2 linked regions of the Magnetococcus sp. PR-3 genome follow. The protein of the gene in region 2 interacts with the protein of the main gene of each other region in a pairwise test. Links are inferred from orthologs where the notes say so. Each region holds a gene or a part of one and is shown on either strand. Other genes may lie near its edges. The genes, in order: V5T57_RS17620 and V5T57_RS00995.

The links.
Region 1: the proteins of V5T57_RS00995 (region 2) and V5T57_RS17620 interact in binary tests that used the Escherichia coli proteins (3 or more experiments, as listed by UniProt). The link is inferred for Magnetococcus sp. PR-3 from one-to-one orthologs.

Annotation. Positions count from the first base shown.
Region 1 is NZ_JBAHUQ010000037.1:41,865-50,453, forward strand. What follows is about bases 2,753-5,677. They hold V5T57_RS17620 (ABC-F family ATP-binding cassette domain-containing protein), read right to left. Parts: upstream 5,244-5,677; coding sequence 3,261-5,243; downstream 2,753-3,260. Other genes in these bases: V5T57_RS17615 (FKBP-type peptidyl-prolyl cis-trans isomerase), read left to right, coding at 2,753-3,079; V5T57_RS17625 (DUF547 domain-containing protein), read left to right, coding at 5,342-5,677. In the rest of the region: V5T57_RS17595 (N-acetylmuramoyl-L-alanine amidase), read left to right, coding at 1-422; V5T57_RS17600 (IS1/IS1595 family N-terminal zinc-binding domain-containing protein), read right to left, coding at 573-842; V5T57_RS17605 (hypothetical protein), read right to left, coding at 926-1,255; V5T57_RS17610 (integration host factor subunit beta), read left to right, coding at 1,833-2,108; more of V5T57_RS17615, read left to right, coding at 2,213-2,752; more of V5T57_RS17625, read left to right, coding at 5,678-6,091; V5T57_RS17630 (putative bifunctional diguanylate cyclase/phosphodiesterase), read left to right, coding at 6,155-8,443; V5T57_RS17635 (hypothetical protein), read left to right, coding at 8,454-8,589. UniProt on the Escherichia coli protein: Genetic data indicate it may be involved in ribosome assembly or function.
Region 2 is NZ_JBAHUQ010000001.1:239,505-256,794, reverse strand. The notes cover bases 6,966-10,432. They hold V5T57_RS00995 (2-oxoglutarate dehydrogenase E1 component), read right to left. Parts: upstream 10,115-10,432; coding sequence 7,166-10,114; downstream 6,966-7,165. Other genes in these bases: odhB (2-oxoglutarate dehydrogenase complex dihydrolipoyllysine-residue succinyltransferase), read right to left, coding at 6,966-7,092. Also shown: V5T57_RS01010 (PEP/pyruvate-binding domain-containing protein), read right to left, coding at 1-4,045; lpdA (dihydrolipoyl dehydrogenase), read right to left, coding at 4,178-5,584; more of odhB, read right to left, coding at 5,764-6,965; V5T57_RS00990 (transporter substrate-binding domain-containing protein), read left to right, coding at 10,797-16,157; V5T57_RS00985 (response regulator), read left to right, coding at 16,192-17,290. UniProt on the Escherichia coli protein: E1 component of the 2-oxoglutarate dehydrogenase (OGDH) complex which catalyzes the decarboxylation of 2-oxoglutarate, the first step in the conversion of 2-oxoglutarate to succinyl-CoA and CO(2).

The sequences.
Region 1 (8,589 bases), on a different replicon or contig from region 2:
GCCTCTCTGAAAAAGGGAAACCGACACCAGATCGTGCAATCAAAGATTTGGTGGAACGAGAGAATAATACCGATTTGGTGGGTGGTGTGAATCTGGGTAAAGTGGTGGACCCTGAGGTTGCAGGTATTCTCATGGACCTCTCTCAGCGCGATTCACTCAACCGTTCTTTGGTGCTTGGCCGTAACTTGTTGGATTCCCTAGATACGATGCCAAAAGTCAAGCTGCACTATAAGAATGTAAAGCAAGCGGGCTTCGCGGTACTTAAAGCGCCGGATATTCCATCGGTATTGGTTGAGTTGGCTTTTCTTTCAAACCCCCATGAAGAGCGGTTGCTTAAGAAAGAGAACTACCAGGCAACTTTGGCGAAGGGGCTTTTCCGTGGGGTTGAGCGTTTTGCTAGAGCTTCAAGGGTTGTCACGTAAAGTTGTAGACGCGATAGGTGGATTTTAAAAAGGGTCGCTCCAAGTTATGGGGCGACCCTTTTTACATTTGAAACGATGACGTAAGTAACCGATATAAAAAAAGCCGGTATCGAATGGTTCGATACCGGCTTTTTTATAAAGAGTGTGTGATTATCTGGCCATGCGCGTGACAAAATCTGGGTGCAGACCGAGATTGCTGGCGGTTTGCTGTATGCCATTTCCACTTAATAAATGAACAGCAATCTGTTTCTTCATCTCTTCAAAGCGCCACCAGTCGGGGTCTTCCATCATAAAGATGGTGCGTTCACAAAAATGGTCATTGCAGCGAAAACGTTGACGGTTGTGGCGGTCTTTACCAAATTTAATCACATCCAGGCTGCCACAATCAGGGCAATGTACGTGGACTTCCATGGTAGCCATTTTGCTCTCCCACATTATCGTTATAGTCCGGTATTTGGGGGGGTGTACCCATGTCCGGTAGTTTGATGCAGCGTGTGCGTTGTTTAATCTTGAATGCGTGTTTGGCGCATAAGATCTTTTGGTATGTCATATAGATCTGTCACAAGCGTTGAAGCGTGGCTCGTATCATCCTGTTGCATGGGGATTGTCATGGCCGCAGAATAATTTTCAGAAGCGCAGAGTTCGGCAAGGCTTTGGGCGTTCGATATGTCAGCCTCTGTTGTCGGTCTGCGGGTTTGCTTAAGCTCAGAGGCAAGTTTTTCCGCAACGCCTGTGGTTTCATTGCCGTGGCAATGTGCCAGCATGGGGGTGGCGATTCTTCCAGAAGTTTTCATGTTTTTTGAATAGGTTGTGTTCATATCTTTGGAAGACATCTGGCATCTCCTGGTGCAAGCTTTAGCCGAAGTTTAGATCTTATTGATTGTTTTATATGCAATAGGTAAGCCGTTTGTGAGTTGTTTTTTAGAAAAAATAGAAGTGGTAAACCTTCTGAGTTGTATCAACTTTGATGATATGTGAATGATATACGCAGCTAAAGTTAGCTGGCGGCGGCTTGTTTGAAGGTGCATGTGTCGAACAGCCAATGAATTCTATGATATAATGCTGTGCTCAAACAGCGCTTAAGAGCCTGCTAAAAAAGTTAAGATAACCCGCCCAAATACGCAGGGTATGTCATTAAACCGTTTTTGGTGTTTGGGGGGTTGCATGGAGAAAACATGGCGTGTTGATAATCTATGCCATCGGTACTAAAAAAATACTTTTGCTATGGTGTGTACGGTTAAAGTGGGGTATATTCTGTGCTCGCAGCTCCAGAAGAGCGTTATGACCGTAACCCTTTTTTTCCATTTGCGTACGCACAGTGGTTCAATTATTTTGGGTATGTGTTAAAATGTTCTCCAGTTGAGCATAAAAACCAGTCCCTTAGATAGTTAAGTGAGTTAGAGGAGCGCCATGACCAAGTCTCAGTTGATCCAGATGATTGCGGAGCAACATGGTCTTTCCAAGCAGAACGCCGAGTTGGCGGTCTCTTTAGTCTTGGGTGAAATTGTCAAGGCCATGGAACGGGGTGAGCGTGTTGAATTGCGTGGATTTGGCGTATTTGAAGTTCGCCACCGCCAATCCCGTCAAGCCCGTAACCCCAAGACAGGTGATTCCGTCGCCGTATCTGAAAAGCGGGTACCCTTTTTCAAAGCCGGTAAAGAGATGCGCGAGCGGGTTGATCACTAACCAACGCTGCAATCAACAGGCTTATGAACAGACGTTCTGATTTTTCTATTCCTGGAAAGATCGATGCATAGTTATGGCCTCTTCATGCAAATGGAGAGGCCATTTTGCTGTCTGCATATGTTGGTAGGCCTATCAAAAAGGGTGAAGAAATAATTCCAAGCTTTTTAGGGTTGGTTGTGAGCGCAGAGTCTTTGTGTCATGGTGGTGCCGCAGGTTGCATCCTGTCACCAGACGTAGTTTATTTAGGGGTATTCGAACAAAGGATGGATGGTATGACGTATGTGATGAAAAGCTCGCTGATGGGATTCTGCGTTGCAGTAACTCTACTGCCCGGATTACTTTCTGCTGAAACTTTAATGAGTAAAAAAGATAAACTATCTTATGCGCTTGGGGTTAATCTGGCGCAAAGTTTGGCAGAGACAGGTTTTGATATAGATACCAATACGCTTTTGATGGGAATTCGGGATAAAATGACCGGACAGTCCCTGAAAATGCAACCTCAAGATATGAAGCAGGCGTTACGTGATGAAAAACTACGTCGTCGTGCAGAGTTGGCCAAGATGAAAGCCGCCGCGCAGAGCAATAATCTGAAAGAAGCTGAGGATTTTTTAAAGGCCAATGGGCGCAAATCAGGTGTGCGAACCACCATGTCAGGTTTGCAGTATAAGGTTCTAAAGGCCGGAACCGGCCCCAAGCCTGCGAGCAAAACCTCTAAAGTAAAGGTTCACTATGAGGGGCGCCTGCTGGATGGAACGGTATTTGACAGCTCTTATAAGCGCGGAGAGCCTATTGAGTTTGCCCTGAATCAAGTCGTACAGGGTTGGACGGAAGGCTTACAGCTTATGAACAGTGGGAGTATCTATGAACTCTACTTGCCACCCCACTTGGCATATGGTGAAAGAGGCCGTCCTCCAGTTATCGGTCAAAATAAGCTTTTGATCTTTAAGGTTGAGCTGATCCAGTCTAAATAAGCGCTTAACCGGATGCACCAGCAACGTCATTAGAAAAGCCGCCTTATTTCATAGGAAAGAAGGCGGCTTTTTTATAGCCCTCTTTCTAACCAAACCCCGCCGTGATTTTTTGGGGCCTCGCCCATAAAGGGTTTGAAGCATAGATGGTCATGAGAGAAGCGAATATATGAGAAAGTCACCTTTAGGTTTCGTTCAATGCTTCTTTCGCGGCCTCTTCTAGAGTTTCAATCTCCATAGAGAGTGTTTCCCACTCCTCCCAAGCTTTGGCCAAACTCTTTTCGGTTTGGCTACTTGTTTCTAAGAGAGATTTCAATGTTTCCTTATTGGCTTCGTCATATAGGCTGCTGTCAGTCAAGGCAGCATCCATGACCTCTTTTTCAGCTTCTAATGTCTGGATTAATTTTTCACACTTAGTCAGCTTTGTGCGAAATGGTTTGGTCTGTTGATGTAAGGTGTTACGTATGTGAGCGGCTTCACGTTTGCTCTCTTTAGAGCGGTTTTTTGAGGTGCTCTTATCTTCATCCGCCTCAGGTGTGGCAGCAGAGTTCTCTTGTTCAACAAAGTGTTCCAGATAGTGATCAAGATCTTCACCAACGGCGTGTAAACGTTCTTGAGAAATGGCAACAAACCGGTCACATACACTTTCGAGCAGTGACCGGTCATGTGAAACCAAAACAAAGGTGCCTTGGTAGGACTCTAAAGCTTCTTCAAGGGCAGCTCGTGAAGGCATGTCCAGGTGATTGGTGGGTTCATCAAGTAGTAGGAAGTTGGCACCACTTAGAAAGAGTCGAGCAAGGGCTAGTCGGGCTTTTTCACCGCCAGAGAGTACAGAAACCTGCTTTTCCACAGTTTGACCGGAAAAAAGTAGGCCTCCTAAGACTGTGCGTAGTTGGGTTTCGGTTGTACCCGCAGGGGCTACCATACGGGCTGACTCAAGTATGGTATCTTCGGGGCGTAAAGACTCTAAGGCGTGCTGAGCAAAAAAGCCTGGTTTCACCCGGTCCCCCAAATTGACCAGACCCTGTGTGGCCTCAATATCCCCACAAAGTAGTTTTAAGAGTGTTGATTTACCTCGGCCGTTTGGCCCCAGCAGCCCTATGCGTGATCCTTTGCTGATTTCAAGTTCAGCTTTGGCAAAAACTTGTGTCTCCCCATACGCCATATCCATTTTATCGATGGTTACCACTTGTGATGCGCAAGGGGGTGGATCTGGTAGCCGAATAATGGGGGCAGCCCGTCCCTGGCCAGGGGCTTCTACTTTTTGGGCTTCCATTTTTTGCATCTGTTTTACGCGGCTTTGAACCTGTTTGGCTTTAGTCGCTTTGGCACGAAAACGCGAGATGAAGCGTTGCATCGCTTCCAGTTTTTCAGCCTGTTTAGCAGCTTGTTTGCTGAGTAACTCAGCCTGTTCAGCTTTCCAATGTAAATAGGCGTCGAAGCTTCCCTTATAGCGCGTGAGTTTACCGTCTTCGAGTTCCACGGTTATACGGGTTGTTCGTTGCAGAAAGTCCCGATCATGTGAAATTAAAATATAGGCACCGGAGAGTCCCGACAAGTAACGCTCTAGCCAAGCGACAGACTCCAGGTCTAGGTGGTTTGTTGGTTCATCAAGCAGCATTAAGTCAGGTGCTGAGAATAGTAACTGTGCCAGGGCAACGCGCATACGCCACCCTCCTGAAAAAGCATCCAATGGCTGCTTAAGGTCTGTTGTTGTAAAGCCTAAGCCCAGTAAAATTGCCCCTGCGCGTGCTTCAGCCGTATAAGCATCCAGATCTTCAAGGGCATGGTCAATATCGCCAAGCTGGGTGATCCACTGTTCATAATCGGAATGGTCGGGTTCATCGATGATTTGTTGCTGCAGCTGTTCCCGTTGATCAGATAAGCTCAACAGTTGCGGGATGCCCCCCAGTGTTTCTTGTAAAATTGAGCGATGAGAAGGTGTTAGCTCCTGGCGTAAAACACCAATACGCATATGTGGCGGGTGTCGTTCAACCCGACCTGAATCGAGGGATTCCGTCTCTTCAATAATCCGGAATAAGGTGGTTTTTCCCATACCGTTTAGGCCAATTAATCCTACTTTTTCTCCAGGATGAATGACCAAGTCGGTATGGGTGAGTATTTGGGTGGCCCCAAATCGTTTTTCCACTTTTTCCAGGCGTAACATGCAAAACCTCATCAACCATTGAACATTTAGGTGGGGTGCTTCATCCAACCTTGGTAAAGGGGCTCTATCATACGGTTTATCACAACAGGAGGCGAGGCATGATAGGCTATGTAAAGGGAAATTGGGCCGTTGTGGTGGTTATCTTAGGGATGATGATCCCTCAGGCACAGGCCGGGTCTCAAAGCTGGCCGGTTTACGATGCACTTCTTCAGACCTATGTCAAAGTGGGGCATGTAGAGAGAGGGTTGTCGTTAAACTGGGTGGATTATCAAGGTTTAAAGTCGGACCCCCGTTGGGAGCGTGTGGTCATCAAGCTACAAGAGACTCCCGTTGAATCTTTACAAACCAAAGCTGATAAACTGGCATTTTATATCAATGCTTACAATATATTGGCCATAAAAATGGTGATTGATAACTGGCCCGTCAAAAGCATTAAAGATGTTGGATCCTGGTTATGGCCGGTATGGAAGCACAACGCGGGTATTGTGCATGGCAAGCTCATGACGCTGGATGAGTTGGAACATAAAATTTTACGGAAACTGGCAGAACCAAGGATACACTTTGCCATTGTCTGTGCTTCCCGTAGTTGCCCAGATCTACGACCAACAGCCTATAGTGCTGAAAGTTTAGACCAGCAGCTGGATGAACAGACAAGACTCTTTTTAGCCAATTCTGTGAAGGGGTTGTACCGTTCCGGTAACACGGTTCATGTTTCACAAATCTTTCACTGGTTTAAGTCTGACTTTGTTGATCTACCCAACTTCCTGCGGCATCATACGCCTAAAGCATGGCCTTCTGGCAAAATCCAAGCAGATATACCCTACGATTGGGCTCTAAATGGTCACTAACTAAGGCTTAATTATATGCACCTTTATCTATTAATTTTTCTGCTCTTTTTCGGTTTTGGGTTGATGTGGTGGTTACGCCGTGCGGCAAAGGTAAGTGACATACCGCAAATAAGCCATATGCCTGATGAACATCCAAGCCCCATCATACATTGTGACTCAAAGGGTCATCTTCACTACGTCAATCAGGCGGCCAGAGCGTGGCTTACCTTCTGGCATGGTTCAGATCAAGTCATGTTCTTGCCTGCTGACCTGATGCTTAGCGTGCAAAATGCCATGCAGGAACAGCACGGGCAGACTCTTGAGATCCGCATTGGTGAACAGGTGTTTGCTGTGCAAATACATCATCCAGGTGATCATAAGCTGCTTCAATTACATGGGACGGATGTCACCCGCCTGGTCGGTGAGCGGGATCATTTAAAATCTTTGGCGCGATTTCCTGAAGAGAATGCCAACCCGGTCTTACGTGTGGATGGTAAGGGAAGTGTTTTGTTCTCCAATGCTGCGAGTGAGCCGTTGATCTCCTCTTTAGGAGGAGAGTCTCTGGATCAAGCGTGGTTGGATGTCATTGCCGATACCCTTGCCTGGGGAGATGAACGAGAGCTACACCTAATAACGGATATAGAGACCTTTCAGCTACGTTTGGCACCCATCACAGAGACTGGTTATGTCAACATTTATGCAACCAGTGTGACGCAGCGAATTGAAGCTGAAAAAAGAGCATTAAGTTTGGCCCGTTTTCCTGAAGAGAACATTAACCCGGTCATGCGTGTGGCCAGTGGTGGTGGTGTTCTTTACCATAATGCTGCCAGTCAACCTGTGCTTCAAGCATGGGGGATTGATCAGGAAGAGAAACCCACATTGACCTCGCCGTGGAAAGAGATGATTGAAGATGCTCTAAACAGTGGTGAAGAGTTGGCTTTTGAAGTCGATGCGGGTACTGAGACATTTGGTTTATGTATGGCGCCTATCTTAGCTGCAGGCTATGTGAACCTTTATGGTGCCAACATTACAGACCGCAAGCAGTTTGAAGCTCAGCTTCTACACCAAGCCAACCATGATGGTCTAACAGGGTTACCGAACCGTAGTCTATTTGATGATCGTCTTGACCGTGCTTTAACCCGTGTCAGCCGTGGTGAAACTAAATTGCCTATGGTGGCAGTACTCTATTTGGGCTTAAACCATTTTGATACCATTATCCAGCGTTTGGGGCGCGCATGTTCAGAGCGTATCTTGCAACAGGTGGTGGAACGTTTGCGCCCCCGGGTTCCAGAAACGGCAACCTTAAGCCGGGTGGGTGGGGATCTCTTTGCGGTTGTATTGCATGTGGCAGACCCTCTTGCTGCTGCAGATAGTGCGGCAGCACTATTAAGTGTTTTTGACCAGAGCTTCCAAGCAAAAAAAGAAGAGGTTGAGTTACAGGCCTCACTAGGTATCTCTCTATCCCCCAGTGATGGGGCGCGGGTCGAAGATTTAACCCGTCAGGCAGACTTGGCGCTCTATCGAGCCAAAGGGGAAAAAGGGAATATTTACTGCTTTTTTGAGCAGTCTATGGATGAAGGCATGATGGCCCGCCATACGTTGCTACGCGAAATGCGTACAGCTTTAGAAGAGGAGCAGTTTGAGCTCTTTTATCAGCCGCAGGTGGCGGTGCCTAGCCGTACTCTCTCTGGAATGGAAGCTTTAATTCGGTGGAAACATCCAGAAAACGGCTATATATCGCCCGGTGTTTTTATTCCTTTGGCTGAGGAAAGTGGGCTTATTATCCCCATTGGGCGTTGGGTGTTACGAACCGCATGTTATCAAAACAAAACTTGGCAAGATGCAGGGTTGCCACCACTTAAAGTGGCTGTAAATCTCTCTTCTGTGCAGTTTAGTGATCCAGAGCTGGTGGAAGAGGTAAATCGTTCATTAGCCCAAAGTGGCTTGGATCCTCAATGGTTGGATTTGGAAATCACCGAAAGTGTGGCGATGGAGGGGGCTGAATCCACCATGGCGGTGTTAACGCAACTTCGTGGAACCGGGGCATCTCTATCTATTGATGACTTTGGTACCGGTTACTCTTCGCTCTCATATCTTAAACGTTTTCCTGTGCAAAAAGTGAAGATCGATCAATCCTTTGTTTTTGATATTGCCAAAGATGCGGATAATGCGGCGATCTGTCGGGCTGTCATCCAGCTTGGGCACAGTTTAAACCTTAGTATTATTGCCGAGGGGGTGGAAACCGATGAGGATTTAGCCGCCATTGAAGCTCTGGGTAGTGACATTGTTCAGGGTTACCATTTTAGTAAACCGCTGTCTGTGACTGATTTTTCTGCTTTTGTACAGCAGTTCAATGACGCGCATTCTAACTAGGAGCTCTGGTATGGCTTACTCACCTGCTGGTCCTGTGTTGGCAAAGTTGGAATACATTATCTCCCGGCCACCTTTGGCAACGCTGGTTGTGGGGAGTTCCATTCTGATTCTATTGGCGTTGATTCAATGGTTGAGCAGCTATTTTC
Region 2 (17,290 bases):
TATCATAACGGATGAGAATCAAAGGGGTATCCGGGTTTTCTGCGCGCATACTTTCAATCTGTTCGAGATTAAAAACAGCCAAGCCACAGAGTGCGCCACCATGTACGCCAATGCCTTGTCCCGCCAGATGTTCACTTAAAGGGCCATCCAGTTTAAAGCCACTGACCACTGAATGCACACTTTCGCGGGTGATCATATTACGGGTTTGCAGAATCTGTAGATTGTCGCGCATTGGGCCGTCAAAGGTAAATTCTATCTCCTGATGGTTCCAATCACGCTCGTAAATCAGATGTCGTGCATATTCGAGTAAAGCCTTATAAATTTCAGGAAAGCGCAGTTCCAACGTTTGACTGGGATCTCGGTTGTCGCTGTAACATTGCTCTTCACTGATTGGGGAGGTAGAGACCAAACCACCAACAATATCCTCCCCTTGGTTGCCAGGGGTGTAGTCTCCCCACAGCATAACTTGGGTGAGCTTACGGTAAGGGTGCGCCGTAAAGAGTACACCTGTACCGGAGAGTACACGGGGGCAGGCTTCACCACCACTCTCTTCGGTGATCATGCTCTGTAGCAGATTGCCGTACACCATGTTTTGAATGACGACGGCGGTGCCCCACTCATCGGAGAGATCCATGAGGGCGCGGTACTGGTGGGCTTTGTCACCATCCCAGGAGTCCAATACCCGCTCCACGGCGGCGATCAACTGCTCCCAGGGATCATCGGGCAGGTTAACGGCCAAGCCCCGTGCAGCTTCGCGGTAGGCTAGGGCTAACGCACGCATTTGCTCCGCATTGAACTGTCCCTTTTTTTTGACCCCATACTTCTGTTTAAAACCCCGCATAATATCGCTGAAGACACCCCGTTCTACATCGTAGGCCATACACCACGATTGAATGAAGCGGCGGTAGTTATCCCAAGCAAAGAAGGGGTTGCCTGATTGGGCACACAGCCCCTCCACAATGGTTTCATTAATACCCACATTATGGATGGTGTGCATCATGCCGGGCATGGAGATAAGTGCCCCGGAACGCACGGAGACCAGCAGGGGGCGTTGTGGGTTGCCAAAAATCAAACCGGTTTGGTTTTCAATTTCAGCCATCTCTTCACGCAGGCGGGCCATAAAGTCGGTCCAGGCCGGCTTGTAGTGGCGAATTAAGGCATAACAGCGGTAGAACTCTGTACCAATAATGGTCCCAGGGGGGACCGGTGCTTCATTAACCACCAAACGGGCAAGGTTGTAGCCTTTATTTCCCAAATGGATGGGGTGCAGAATCTCCATGTTGGGGTCATGAATGCGACAGAACAGCTTGCCTGGATCAAAAGTAAGGATCTGCTGGGCCTGATCTTCAGGTAGCCGGGCTTTCTGTAGATGGAGCATCTTCAAGATACGTCCCAGGTAGGTATCCAGGGCTTGTAAGCTGAAGGTCTCGGCAATCAGGTCCCGCATGTAGGACTCATTCACCCGCTCCAAGTTGCCTGTGGTATCCCCATCTTCAATAAGGGCGGCATATTTAACCTGCATCGCCTCCGTCGGCATGTTGGGGACGATCAACCCCATATTATCTCTGTGGTGTGAGGTGTAGTAGGTGTAGATGATCTCCCGCACCACTTGAGACAGAGAGCGGAAAAGGTCCAGATATTGATGGTAGGAAAACTGATTCATCTCCACAAAATAACGAATAATCAAAAGATCATTGCGTAGTTTGCGGGATTTAATGCCATCTAATCTTAAGGCACGTTGGAAGAGGGAGAGGTCCTGGATAATTTGAATAATGGTGGCGCGGGTGACAAAACCGTCTGGAATATGCTCCGCCAACCCTTCTAATAAGGATGTTGCTTGGCTCTCCAGGCGGAAGGTCAGGGCCAGGGCATCAAATTTTGGTTCACTGTAACGGCCATAGACTGAAGGAATGCCCACCGCGATGTGACGCTTTTGAAAAACCTCTTCGTGGGCGGTGAAGATTTCATCCGTGAGGATTAAACCTTTCAGGGCCTCCATGGCATCCAGCAGCATAGGTAGGTCTGGTTGTTTGCCCTGACGAATTGTCGCTAACAGAGGGGTAACTTCGCCCAGTCCTCGTTTTTCCATGCGCTCCAAGGGTTCCAATGCCCCTTGAAAACCTGGATTGTACTTTTGATCCACCAGTTGATAGAGACGCACCAGCAGTAGAGCACGCTCTTTTTCACTGGCCTCCACCCCTTCCATATCCTGCACCAAGGGGGTGATCTGCTCCATGGGGATGCTTAACAGAGGCTGAGGGGTGTCAATATCAAGCTGGGTGAACACATGCTTGAAGACCTGATGAACATCCTCAATAAACAGTCCCTCACACTGCAACGCCATACGGACCGGCTCTGACAAGTGTGGATCAATATGGGCGCGCGCTTTGCTCTGCCAAAACGTGATGATCCCTGCGGTTAAATGAACAATAAGGTTGGTGCTCTCCACATGGCACTGTTTGCGCAAAAAATGGATCAGCTTATCTTGGCGGTGATGAATCTCATCCAGCTGGGTTGAGACATCCCTAAGTTCACCTTCTGCACCAATGTCGTTGTAATAGACCGGTAAAAGCCGAGCAAACTGTTTAACCAAGTTATAGACAGGGGCAATGTCACTGTTCAGTAATTTGGTTATGTCTTTTTGGAATAAATCCGTATCACGGATAAGTGTACCGGTTAGCTTAATGTTGATGATTAAGGCAGAGAGTAGGGTTGAGCACCATTTGGGGTGTTGGCTAATTAACGCCAACCACGCCCGAATGTTATAAAGGTGTGCAGGGTTGGAGATGGTCTTCCAATCCGCATCTACCCCTTCAACCCGGCTATATTGAAAACCAAACTGTACGGCTTGTGAAAGAAAGACCTCAACCAGTCTGGGTTTGGCTTGTTCAATGACCTCACTACCTAAAGCTTCAATGCACTGTAGGGCGGTGCGGGGATAGTGCACCACATTGTGGTTGAGGGAGTTGAAGGTGCGAATAAAAAAGGCTTCGGTCTCGTCATGACCACGTGCCATTCCCACCAACTTAACCAGTCCCTGGTTGACTTCCCGCAAGGTTTTTTCATGGAGTAGGGTAAGCCCATCATTCTCCAAAATCCGAAAAAGAAACTGAAGGCGGCGTGTCTCATTGGCCCGCTCAAGGGTCTCATCCCCCTCTGTTTTTAGGGCCTGGCTCAGCCGGTTACCTGCTTCACCATACAAGCGAACCATATCATGGGCGTCAGGTAGAGAGATGGCCGATTGTAAAAAGGCCAAAGCCTGTGGCCCTTTTGGGTCATGCTCTGCCCGTATGTGATCCAACTGTTCCTGATAGCTCTTCAGGGTGGGATGGCTAATGGCCTTAAACAGATCGGGGCCATGCTGTTCGGCAAAACGGCTGGGATCTTCCTGGGTTAACCAAAACGCATAGTTCTGGGTGAGCAGCCGCTCCAACAGTAGAGCCGATGCCTGCCACTGTTCAGCGGGTAGTATCGTCAGCCCCCGGTTTATCAATTGTTTGATGGGTCGTTTTAGCGGGTTATGTGTCTGAGCCAGTAGTTGGAACGAGCGATCAGGCAGGTTGTAGAGGGCTAAAAAAAGTTGATTAAGATAGGGGGATAAGGCTGGCGCTGTTTTTGGGGTTATGCTTTGTGCCAGTTTATCCATCACTGCTGAAATGGCGCTAAGGGCTGCGACTATTTCCCGGTCTGTGTTGCTATCGGCCAGGGCCTGGAAGAACAGCTCACCCATAAGTGGAACGGTGGTCGCTGCCTGCTCATGGTTGATATAGCGGGCGAGGTTTTTTAAAACAAACCCCCGCCATTCCGGTAATAGAAGGCGCCAGTTGCGATAGGGGTGGTTCAGCTCTTTAAGTAACTGTTCCAGGGGCTGATGAATGCCCGCATAGCGCTCAACAATCGATAAAAGAATGGTATGGTCTGCATGTATGGTGACCGGTCCAACCGCAGTCTGTTGCAAATTAGCACGCAGTGCGTCGGATTGCAGGGTTGGGGCAGGGCGTGGGCGGGGGGCGGTTACCCCCTTGAGATGGGGTGTCTGGCTCATGGCGACCCTTTAATCAATCTCTTATATTTCTAACGGTTGGCAGGGGAACCTGCAGGGGGACGCAGTCGTCCCCCTGCCAACCTAGTACAGATGGCCCTGGTCAAGCCAGGGTCATCTGCTTAATCGTGCTTTTTAAGCGTGGATGGCGCGCTTATCCACAGCCAGAGCCGCCTCTTTTACTGCTTCACCCAATGCTGGGTGGGAGTGGCAGGTACGTGCAATATCTTCTGCACTGACATCACACTCCATGGCCAGGACCACTTCAGCAATAAGGTCACCGGCACTTGGGCCCATGATATGACAGCCCAACACGGCATCGGTCTGAGCATCGGCAAGAATTTTAACAAAGCCATCGGCATCCCCAATGGCGCGGGCACGGGAGTTGGCCATGAAGGGGAACTTGCCAGCCTTATATTTAATGCCAGCCTCTTTCAGTGCTTCTTCCGTTTTACCAACACTGGCAATCTCTGGGTGGGTGTAGACCACACCAGGTATGGCATCATAGTTCACATGGGCGACCTGACCTGCTAGAGATTCGGCAACGGCAACGCCCTCTTCTTCGGCCTTGTGGGCCAGCATGGCACCACCAATAACATCACCAATGGCAAAGACACCCGCGCAGGAAGTTTGCAGATCATGATCCACAGGGATGAAACCACGTGCATCCGTCTCTACCCCAACGTTCTCCAGCCCCAAACCTTCGGTATAAGGTTTACGACCAACCGCCACCAAGACGACATCGGCTTCCAAAACCTCTTCATCCCCACCTTTAACCGGCTCCATGGTCAGCTTTACGCCCTTTTTCAGGGTTTTGGCGCCGGTTACTTTGGTGCCCAGCTTAAATTTCATGCCCTGTTTGGTCAGTGTGCGCTGGGCGGTTTTACGGATTTCACCATCCATACCGGGCAAGATACCATCCAAGAACTCCACAACCGTCACTTCACTACCCAGGCGGCGCCAAACAGAACCAAGTTCAAGACCAATAACACCCGCACCGATAACGATCATCTTTTTTGGCACTTTGGCCAAAGCGAGCGCACCAGTGGAGGAGATGATCTGTTTTTCATCAATCTCCAAACCAGGTAAGGTCGCAACGTCCGATCCTGTGGCGATCAAAATATTCTCAGTCTTGATCTCTTGGTCTTTACCGTCGGCATCGGTGACCTTAACCGTCTCGGAATCCACAATGGTTCCACTGCCGATTAGGTGCGTAACCTTATTCTTTTTAAATAGAAAAGCGATACCACCTGTCAGCCCTTTAACCACCTCATCCTTACGGTTCATCATAGCGGCCAGGTTTGCCTTGACCCCTTTGACCTCAACCCCATGGTCGGCCATCTCATGTTGGGCTACTTCCAGATGATGAGAAGATTGCAGTAGTGCCTTGGAGGGAATGCAGCCAACATTTAGGCAAGTCCCCCCCAGAGTGGTGCGTTTTTCGACACAGGCTGTTTTTAGGCCCAGTTGAGCCGCACGAATGGCAGCAACATAACCACCAGGACCACCACCGACTACAACAAGATCAAAGGTATCAGACATGTTCCGTCCTCATATCAATCCGCTTGTTGCGGAATCACCCTAACCACGTTTAATCACGTTTGGGGTGTGCATGGATTAAAAGTCCACTGGCCCAGGTTGTGTACGGGTTCCCAGGGCCAGTGGGTCGGGGAATCTTGGTGAAAACCCCTTGTTAGATGACCTGAAAGGTCGGTGCTACATTAGGCGTTGAGCAGAATGCGTGAGGGATCCTCAATGCAATCCTTAATGCGAACCAGGAAGCTGACCGCCTCTTTACCATCAATAATGCGATGATCGTAGGAGAGCGCCAGATACATCATGGGACGTGCTTGGATGGAACCATCCGGCATAACCATGGGGCGCTGTTGGATCTTATGCATCCCCAAAATGGCCGACTGAGGGGTGTTCAGGATCGGTGTGGAGAGCAAGGAGCCAAAAATACCACCATTGGTAATGGTAAAGGTGCCGCCGGTCATCTCTTCCATGGAGAGCTGGCCATCGCGGGCGCGCTTGCCCATGTCGGAGATGGAGGATTCAATCCCTGCCACGGACATGGTGTCCGCATCTCGAAGAACAGGAACAACCAGTCCTTGGGGGGAGCCAACGGCAACGCCAATGTCATAGTAGTTTTTAAAGACCAGCTCATTGCCCTGAATTTCTGCATTGACCGCAGGGAACTCTTGCAAGCCTGAGATCGCAGCCTTCACGAAGAAAGACATGAAACCAAGGCGGGCACTGTTGCGTTTTTCAAAAACCTCTTTGTACTGCTTGCGTAGCTCCATAACCGCCGTCATGTCCACCTCATTAAAGGTGGTGAGCATGGCTGCCGTGTTTTGAGCTTCTTTAAGGCGTTGTGCAATGCGCTGACGCAAGCGGGACATTTTAACCCGCTCTTCACGTGGTCCTTCAACAGCGGGTGGCATTTGTGCTGCGGGTGCAACAGCAGGTTTGGCCGCCGGTGCGGCAGCTTTAGGTGCTGGCGCCGCAGCTTTTGGAGCAGGTGCTGGAGCAGGTGCTGGTGCTGCCGTGCCCTGTTTCTCAATAAAGGCCACCACATCACCCTTGGTCAAACGCCCCCCACTCCCTGTGGCTGGTACCTGGGTGGCATCCAATCCATTCTCGGCCAGCAGCTTACGTACAGCTGGTGAAAGCGCGGGAGCACCAGCAGGTGCAGCTGCTGCGGGTGCTGGTGCTGGCGCAGCGGCTGGGGCCGGTGCAGCGGCGGGTGCAGCCGCTGGTTCTGCGGCAGGTGCAGGTTCGGCAGCCGCTGGTGCAGGGGCTCCGGCTGTGGCGTCGGCATCGACCAAACAGAGTACGGCACCAACTTCCACATCGGCATCCACATCAGCGAGAATTTGGGTCACTACGCCAGCAGTAGGAGAGGGCATCTCCACTGTGACTTTATCAGTCTCCAACTCCACCAGGGGCTCGTCGACTGCGACACTCTCGCCGACCTGTTTAAGCCACTGTACTACGGTGGCTTCGGTTACTGATTCACCAAGTGTGGGCACCTTGATTTCCGTTGCCATGATCAGCCTCGATTTCTATGGGTAAAACGCTTCGTTTCAGTTATCAGTTACAAGTTCAAACATGTGAACCAGCTTATTTCTCAACCATAGCCGTCTCTCTGCGGCGGAACGGCTGTGGGATCTCTTTCAAGGGTACGGAAAGAGCTTCGTTGACCAACTTTTCCTGCTCCAATACATGCTTGCTGGACTGGCCTGTCGCAGGAGAGGCTGATGCCGGACGACCGGCATAGATGGGCAGGCGCTGCTTGGTGTCCAGATCTTCCATCAGGTGGATCAGACGTTGGTAAAGGAACGTCCAGTACCCCATGTTGGCGGGCTCTTCCTGACACCAGACCAGTTCTGCATTGGGGTACTTTTTCATCTCTTGCATAATGGCGTTGCGTGGCCAGGGGTAGAGCTGCTCAACCCGGACAATGGCCACATCATCGATCTTCTGATCACGGCGCGCCTGTAGAAGATCGTAGTAGACCTTGCCGGTACAGAGCACAACCCGTTTGACCTCTTCACCATCAACCAACTCATCCATTTCAGGTATGGCACGTTGGAAGGCAGAGCCACTGACAAAGTCATCAACTTTAGAGACCGCCAGCTTATGGCGTAGCAGAGACTTTGGCGTGAAGATCACCAATGGTTTGCGGAAGTTACGGTGGTTTTGGCGACGTAGCGCATGGAAGTAGTTGGCTGGCGTCGTCAGGTTACACACCTGCATGTTGTCTTCTGCGCATAGCTGCAAAAAGCGCTCAGGACGTGCTGAGGAGTGCTCAGGACCTTGTCCCTCAAAACCATGGGGGAGCAACATGACCATACCGTTTAAACGCAGCCACTTGGATTCACCAGAACTGATGAACTGGTCAATAATCATCTGTGCGCCGTTAACAAAGTCACCAAACTGCGCTTCCCACAGCACCAGCGCATGGGGATCTGCCGAGGCATAGCCATACTCAAACCCTAGGACCGAAGCTTCAGCCAGTGGGCTATCAATGACCTCATAGTCTGCCTGTAGAGAGCGAATACGGTTTAATGGCACATAGCGGGACTCATCATTTTGATCAATGAGTACCGAGTGGCGTTGGGAGAAGGTGCCACGTCCGCAATCTTGACCTGACAGGCGAACGGGAATCCCCTCCACCAGTAAGGTGCCAAAGGCTAGAGCTTCACCGGTGGACCAGTCAAAACCTTGCCCGGTTTCAAACATTTTTTCTTTATTGCGTAGCTGACGCAAAATTTTGCGATGAACCGCAAACTCTAAAGGTGGCGTATATAGGGTCTTGCCAACCTCGCGTAGCGTGCTTTCGGGCACACAGGTTTTATGCTGGTGCATCTCCTCTTCACCACGCTGGTTGGAGACACCCTTCCACATTCCATCCAGCCAATCGGCGGTGGTGGGAAGAAAATACTGCGCCTCCTGGAAATCCACTTCAAGTTCGTTGTGGAAGTCCTTCACAATCTCTTTACCTTCGCCCTCTTTTAAGACCCCTTCTTTTTCCAGCTTACGGGCATAGACCTCACGGGTGGTGGGGTGCTTGGCGATGGTGCGGTACATAATGGGCTGGGTGAATGAGGGTTCATCCCCCTCATTGTGTCCGTGGCGACGGTAGCACCACATATCGATCACCACATCTTTACCAAACTCCTGGCGGTATTCAATGGCGATACGTGCCGCATGAACAACCGCTTCAGGATCATCCCCGTTCACATGAAAGATGGGCGCCTGGATCATCTTGGCCACATCGGAAGGGTAGGGGGAGGAGCGGGAGTTTCGGGGGTTGGTGGTAAACCCAATCTGGTTGTTAACAATCAGGTGGATAGTCCCCCCTGTTTGGTAACCTTTTAGCCCGGATAGGGCCAGAGATTCAGGGACCAAGCCTTGGCCAGCAAAGGCTGCATCACCATGCATGAGCATACCCATGACCTGGCGCTGAGCCGTATCACCACGCTGAACCTGTTTGGAGCGGACCTTACCTAGAACCACAGGGTTAACCAGTTCCAGGTGGGAGGGGTTGGCTGTCAAAGAGAGGTGGACCTCTTTATCATCAAAAACCCGATCAGCCGAGGCACCTAAGTGATAGCGGACATCCCCAGAGCCTTGCACATCTTCCGGGTTGTTCGACCCCCCTTGGAACTCATGCATAATGGCGGAGTAGGGCTTGCGCATGACGTTGGCCAGGATGTTCAAACGACCCCGGTGGGCCATGCCGATCACAACCTCTTTAACGCCCAGCTGACTCCCACGTTTCAGTATTTGCTCAATGGCCGGAACCAGAGCCTCACCACCATCTAAGCCGAACCGCTTGGTGCCGGTGTATTTTAACTGTAAAAAAGTCTCAAAGCCTTCAGATTGGGTTAAACGCTCCAGGATGGTGCGCTTACCTTTAATAGTGAAGTGTGTACGGTTACGGATTGACTCAATTCGACGCTGCACCCAGGATTTTTCATCGGGCTCCTGGATGTGCATAAACTCCACACCAATGGTGCCGCAGTAGGTCTCTTTGAGCAGACGCAGGATCTGTCTTAAAGAGGCCGTCTCCAACCCCAAGACATAGTCGATAAAGATCGGGCGATCCATATCTTCTTCGGCAAAGCCGTAGTTGACCGGATCAAGCTCTGGATGATGCTCCCGTGCTTCAAGGCCCAGTGGATCAAAGTCGGCAATAAGGTGGCCACGCACACGGAAGGTGCGGATCATCATTAAGGCACGGATAGAGTCCAAGGTAGCCCGTCGAATTTGTGCGGGGTCCCCACCTGCAATTTGGGTGATGCCTTGCACAAAGCGATCATGGCTGGGGGTGGCGGTTTCAGGCTCCCGATCCAGGGCCTTACCAACCACGCCAGATTCCAGCTTGGACCAGCTGGCGCCACGGATCTCTTTAAAGATCTCCGGGGTATCCTCTTCGGTTAACTCAGCAAAGGTCCCCGCCCAGGCGGCATCCACCGAGTTGGGGTTTTCCAGGTAACGGGCATAGAGCTCGGAAATATAGACAGCATTGGTTCCGTTCAGGAGTGCATCCAACTGGCCTGCCATGGTCTGTAACCTCGCAATCGACATAGATGAGGCGGTTATTCGGTTAATCGGAAGTATATTGGACAATAGCCCTTTATACGAAATACCCGCTATTCACACCGGTATACGATTAACTGTATAAAAGATGGGGTTATGATACCAAAAACAACACTATCTGCAATGTTATTAAAAAATTTAATAAAACCAAAATTCAAGTATTGACCAAATTTAACGTATATATATTTGAGTGATAGGTAAGCTTATGATGAATGCAGCCTATTTATCGTTTCGATTATTCGTAAATGGTTATATAAGTGGCTTCTTTTAATGGGTCAGAGTTGGCTGTTTTTTAAGTAAAATTGATTTTGCTATGCAAAAGAATAGTAAAAAAGGTAAGTATGCTTAACAACACACATGAAAATGTACAAAAGGGTTGTTAGTAGAATTTTGTGTTATGCTTGTCTTTAAATACATATAAAAACTGTATAAACATAGTGTCGTGAACGCGGGTTTTTGCCAGGGGAAAAACCAATGGTCAATGTGTGCGGGGTTGTTTTTATTGTGATCAAATGTTGGAAAGTAGGCATAAACATGGTGAAGTAGAGGAGGGTGTTGGAGGGAAAAAATAACCGAAAGCTGTTTTCACGGCCCTAAAACCTGCTTGGTGGGCGATAGGTTGTCGAAGCACTTTTAAGGGGGTGAGATGTTTGTTCGTGCCATTTTAAGTTTATGGGTGCTTGTTTGTGTCTCCTCCGCCATGGCCTCCCCCGTGACATTAAGTGAGGAAGAACAGGCTTGGATGGCCCAACACTCCGTTGTACGTGTTGGTGTCGATGGTGGTTATGCCCCATACAGCTTTAAAGATGGTGAGGGTTTTAAGGGGATTGCCTTAGATATTTTATCCATCGTCTCAGAGCGCACGGGGCTTACCTTTCAAGCTGTACCTGATTTAAGCTGGCCAGAGATTGTACAAGGATCCAAAGACCACACCATTGATGTAATCGCAACGGCATCCCACACCGTTGAACGTGAGAGTTTTCTGAATTTTACCCCTATTTATCTACCCACACCGTTGGTCATTATGACCCGTAATGATGAGGTTTCCATTACCTCTGCGGAAGATATGGTGGGTAAGCGCATTGCTTTGGTCAAAGCATATTCTAGTTCTAATAAAGTGCTCAATGCTTACCCCGATATTCTACCCTTTATGGTCGATACTGCGGCCGATGGTTTGCGGGCGGTCTCTGTTGGTCAGGCCGATGCCTATGTGGGGGTGGTCGGGGTAAACGACCATGTGATCCGTCAAATCGGTTTAAGTAATCTAAAGGTGGCCGCGGCTTATGAGATGAAGCTCAATGGCCAGCGCTTTGGGGTTCGTAAAGATTGGCCCTTATTGGTGGGGATTCTTAATAAAGGTTTGGCCACCATCACCCAGGCCGAACAGGTGGCCATTTTTAACCGTTGGCTACCGATCCAAAACGCACTGACAGAAAAACGAGCCAAAGAGTCGATCTCCCCGCTTAAACTCACGGCGCAAGAGCAGGCGTGGTTGAAAGCGAACCCCAAGATCAAAATTGGTATTATGGAGGCATGGCCTCCTATGGACTTTACCGATGAGAAGGGGCAACCCCAAGGGATTGGGGCAGATACGGTTAAAACCTTGGATGCCATGTTGGGGGGGGGCGTCTTACATCTGCACCCTGGGGATTGGTCAACCATCTATCATGGTGTGAAAAACAAAAAGCTTGATGCTGTTATGGGGATTACCCCCACAGAGGCTAGAGCCCCTTATTTTCATTTTACCTCACCCTATCTCAGTGTCCCTCACGCCATTTTTGCCCATAAAGAGAGCCCCTATATAGCGGGTCTTAAAAGTTTACAGGGCAAGACTGTGGTTGTGGAAAAAGGCTTCTTTGTGGCGGGGATGTTGATGAAACACTTTCCCTCCATACACCTTATGGTGCGCCCTAATACCCGAGAAGCGCTTTATGCCGTCTCTAAAGGGGAGGCCGATGCCTATGTGGGTAACCGGGCTGTGGCGCAATATCTTTTAGAGCAGGAGTTGATTACCAATGTGCAAGAGATGGCGCTGGTTTCCATTAGCCGGTCCATTAATACCATTGGGGTCCGTAAGGATTGGCCAACCCTGCAAGTGATCTTGCAAAAAGGGTTGGATCAAATCTCGGTTGAACAAAAACGGGCTATGGCGGCACGCTGGGTTAAAGGGGAGGTGGGTAACCCCAATGAACTGGTTCTGACGGAAGAAGAAAAACGGTGGCTGCAAGCGCATCCTACCCTCCGCTTAGGTGTGCAAAATAACCGTGCACCCTATGAATATCGGGATCGGGCAGGCTTTCATCGTGGTATTGCATCGGACTACATCGCTCTGTTGGACCGCTATCTTAAAGCAGAGATGCAAACCATTACGTTAAAAGATTCCTCTGATCTTCAGCGACAAAGGGCGCGTTTGGATCTGGTCGCGGCCATGACGCCGGTGGAGGCGAACACCACCCAAATGTTGAGTACCCGCACGTATCTGCAGTTTCCTCTGGTGATGATGATGCATAGAGATGCGCCTTTAGTGAAAGGGATTGTCGATCTAAAGGGGCGTACCGTATCCGTTGTGCAAGGGGTGTTGGATATCTCCATGCTGGCCAAACAGTATCCTTGGGTTATGTGGCGAGCCTTTGGGTCAAGTGGAGAGGCCATGCAGGCACTGTCCAGAGGCGAGGTCGCTGCTCATCTGGACAGTATTCCAGCCATTCATATGGCTATGGAGCGTTTCTCGTTGGAGAACCTGCATGTTGTGACCCCTACAGATTTTAAGTTGGATCTGGCCTTTGGGGTACGTGAGGATTGGCCTGAGTTACGTCATATTTTGGATAAAATTATTCAATCCATTCCTGAGGCGGAGAAGCACGCCATCATTCAAAGCTGGCTGCGGCCAAGAACTGAAACAACCATGGATTGGGCTTATCTGTGGAAGGTGGTGGGGAGCATTCTGCTGGTTGTTGGCATTGTGTTGGCGCTGGTGATGGTATGGAACCGCCGTTTAAGTCGAGAGATTGAGGAGCGTAAGCGTGTTGAAGAGGAGCTCTCTAAACTTCATCGTGCCGTAGAGCAGACTCCGGTCTCTGTGGTCATTACGGATTTGGATGGTCGCATTGAGTATGTAAACCCCACGTTTTGTAAAAGTAGTGGCTACGATGCCTCAGAAGTTGTGGGGCGAACCAACCGTTTAATCAAATCTGGTCATACAAGTGAGGAGGAGTATACCCAATTATGGGCTCAGATCACGGCGGGTGGTGAGTGGACTGGGGAGTTCCTGAACCGGACAAAAAATGGGGAGTTGATTTGGGAGCGTGTGTCGATATCACCGGTGCGATCCCCTGATGGGGTGATTACGCACTATCTTGGTATCAAGGAAGATATTAGCCAGATGAAGCGGGATCAGGAGACCTTGGCGAGAGCCAAAGAGAGTGCGGACCGGGCCAACCGGGCCAAAAGCAGCTTTTTGGCCAATATGAGCCATGAAATCCGTACGCCGATGAATGCCATTGTCGGTATGTGCCACTTGGCGCAGCGTATTGCGGTGGAGCCCCAGCTTCGGGACTATTTGGGCAATATCCAAGTTGCGGCTGATACCTTGCTGGGCATTATTAATGATATTTTAGATATCTCCAAAATTGAGGCAGGTAAGCTTAATTTAGAAGAGATCCCTTTTCAGTTAGAAGAGGTGATTAACCGTATGATGCGCCTGCAAGGGCTGAAAGCGCAGGAAAAACGGTTGGAGCTGATTGTTAACCTGGAGCCGGATGTACCAGGTACCCTTATGGGGGATCCTCTCAGGCTTAATCAGGTGCTGACCAACTTGGTCAATAATGCCATTAAATTCACCGAACAGGGCGAGGTGGTGCTCACGGTAGAACTGGCCGCCAAGCGTGGTGATGATATTACGCTGGCGTTTGAAGTGCGCGACACGGGCATAGGTATGGATCACGCTCAGATGGAGTCGCTTTTTGCACCTTTTCAGCAGGCGGATGATTCGATAACCCGGCGTTATGGCGGCACGGGGTTGGGCTTAAGCATTTGCCGTAACCTTGTACAGATGATGGGGGGGGAGCTGACGGTCGAGAGTGTGGAAGGGCAGGGGTGTCGTTTCCACTTCTCTTTGGATAGCCACATTTGCCATACAGACATTACCCATACCCCAGAGCGACAGCCTATGCCACTTGGGTTGAGGGTATTGGTGGTTGATGATAATGCGGAATCCCGCCGTGTTTTACACAGCATGTTGGCATCGTTTGGTTATGACGTAGATCTGGCAGAAAGTGGTATATCGGGTGTTCAGATGGCGCACGATGCACTGGCGCAGAACAAACCTTATGATTTGGTGCTGATGGATTGGCAAATGCCGCAGATGGATGGCATTGAAGCTGGGCAAAAAATTTTGGATCTACAGCAACCTGACACTCAGGCCATGCCTGTGATGATTATGGTCACAGCATATGGTAATGAAGAGGCGCGTGATGCGGCCCGTGGTTGTGGGTTTAAAGGATATTTGGAAAAACCCATTACCCCTTCGACCCTCTACGATACCATTTTAACCGGGTTGTTCATGCCGAACTCAGCGGATGCTCCTATGGTGGAAGAGGCTTCTTGGCAGCGTGCCGCACCTGATCTATCCGGTCACCGTGTGTTGGTGGTCGAGGACAACGCCATCAATCAAGCCCTAGCCCAAGAGATGCTGGCCTTGGCTCAGTTACAGGTGATTACGGCCAACCATGGTCAACATGCGTTAGAGGTGTTGGCGCAAGAGCAGGTGGATCTGATTTTTATGGATATTCAGATGCCTGTTATGGATGGCTTTAGTGCCACCCGAGCTATTCGTGAAAACCCTAATTGGTCAAAAATTCCCATTATTGCCATGACGGCCCATGCGTTAGAAGAGGACCGGCAAAAATGTTTGGATGGTGGTATGAACGACCATTTAGGCAAGCCCATTGATCCTGAGTTGCTTTATGCAAAGGCGGCACATTGGTTGGGTTATCTTGGCGGTGTTGTACCCTCTCTGCCTCCGGGCCATACCAGCCGCCGTAGTGCCCTTAGCGGTAAACGGGTGTTAATGGCGGTTTCAGACGTTGCGGTCATGGAGCCTATTGAGGATCTTCTACAGCAAAGTGGGGTTCAGGTTGAACAGGCATATGCAACCCGGTATGACTTAAACAGTTGGCAGCCTGATCTGGTTATGGTGGACCGAGCTGGTTATGAGAGCCCCCAGGTGCGGCATATTTTCAGTTTATATCCCCACTGTTTTACCATTCTTGTCGAACATGAAGATAGCGCCGGAGCATCGCGCCCAAGTTGGGCGAATGATTGGGTGATTGCACCTGTGGAGAGTATTACACTGATGGCAACCCTTCAGTATGGTATTCAAGGTGCAACCGATGCCACAGAGCAGGAGGGGATTGCGCTTCCCGCTGGTGATGAGCATATCTGCATTCAGTGGGCGTTGGCGCAAGGGGCGGGGAACCGTGCTTTACTTAACCGTTTAATGGGCGCTTTTGTGGCAGACCACGGTAAGGATGTTGAGCAGTTGGGCTTGCTGGTGGCCAAAAAACAGTGGGTGCAGATGGCCCGTCTATCCCATGCGCTGGCTGGGGTGGCGGGTGGTATTGGTGCCATGAAACTGCACGCCTTGGCCAAACGCTTGGAACTGCATGGTGAGAAAAAGCGTGATGTTGCAGCAACCCGTGTGTTTAACCTATTGATTGAAGAGATGGAGGCTGTTATGAACCGCCTTCAACCGTTAAGCGAGGTTAAACCCCCTCTGCAAGCCAGCGCACAAACAGAGATTTTAGATGATGCCGCTTTACAGGTACAGCTACGGGCGCTGCAACAGTTGATCCATGCCGGAGATCCTGATGCTGTAGAGGTCATTGCATCCTTAAAAACCGTGGTTGCACAGGGTGAAATGAAAAACAGACTGGATCAACTGGATAATCTATTGCAAGATTATGAGTTTGAAGCAGCATCCGAACAGTTGGATGCATGGCTGGTATAGTTGGGGTGTTCATTAAAGTGGGGTCAGGCCCACAATGCAGTTGCCTATTATGGGGAATATGGTGATGTCCAAAAAAGCCAAGATTTTGGTCGTGGATGATGAGCGTTCAACCATTGATCACATCGTGACGATCCTTAATGGAGAGCATGCGCTCTGTGTGGCCAAAAGTGGTGAGCGTGCCCTTGCCCTGGCTAAGACGGATCCCAAACCGGATTTGATCTTACTGGATATTATTATGCCAGAAATGGATGGCTATGAAGTCTGTCGCCGTCTTAAATCCGACCCAGAGACCAAAGAGATTCCCGTTATCTTTTTAACCGTTAAAAGTACGGTGGAAGATGAGGCTTTTGGGTTGGAATTGGGGGCTGTGGATTATATTGCCAAACCGGTAAGCCCGCCCATTATTACCGCACGTTTGAGCATTCATCTAACGGCTATTAATGAAGCCCGGATGCGTCTACAAAAAGAGCGCGCTGAGGCGGCCAATCATGCCAAGAATGCCTTTTTGGCCATGGTGAGTCATGAAATTCGTACACCGATGAATGCCATCATGGGTATGAACGAGCTCATGAACCTTACCCCGTTGACGGACAAACAAAAAGAGTATGTCGCCTCTCAAAATCGGGCTGGTCAGGATCTGTTAACCCTGCTTAATGACATCTTGGATGTCTGTGATATGGAGCAGGGGGAGTTTACTCTCTCAGCGGGTAATTTTCGTTTGGCTGATGTGGTGGCCGTTGTTCAAGCTGTGGTGGGTGAACGTGCTCGCTCCAAAGGGATTGAGTTTGACATAGAGACAGACCCATCGGTGGGTAATCAGTTGGTTGGTGACCGTCACCGTTTAACACAAATATTGGTTAACCTCTGTGGTAATGGGGTTAAATTTACCCATGAAGGTGCGGTGCATTTACGGATTGAAAACCATGCCCAGGGCCTATCCTTTACGATTAAGGATACCGGTATTGGTATAGGGGACGCAGATAAAGAGCGTATTTTTGAAGCGTTTAGCCAGTCTGATATCTCTTTAACCCGTCAGTATGGTGGTATGGGGCTAGGGCTGCATATTACCCGTCAGCTGGTGGAGCTTATGCAAGGCACGATTACGGTTGAAAGCCAGCAGGGTCATGGTAGTA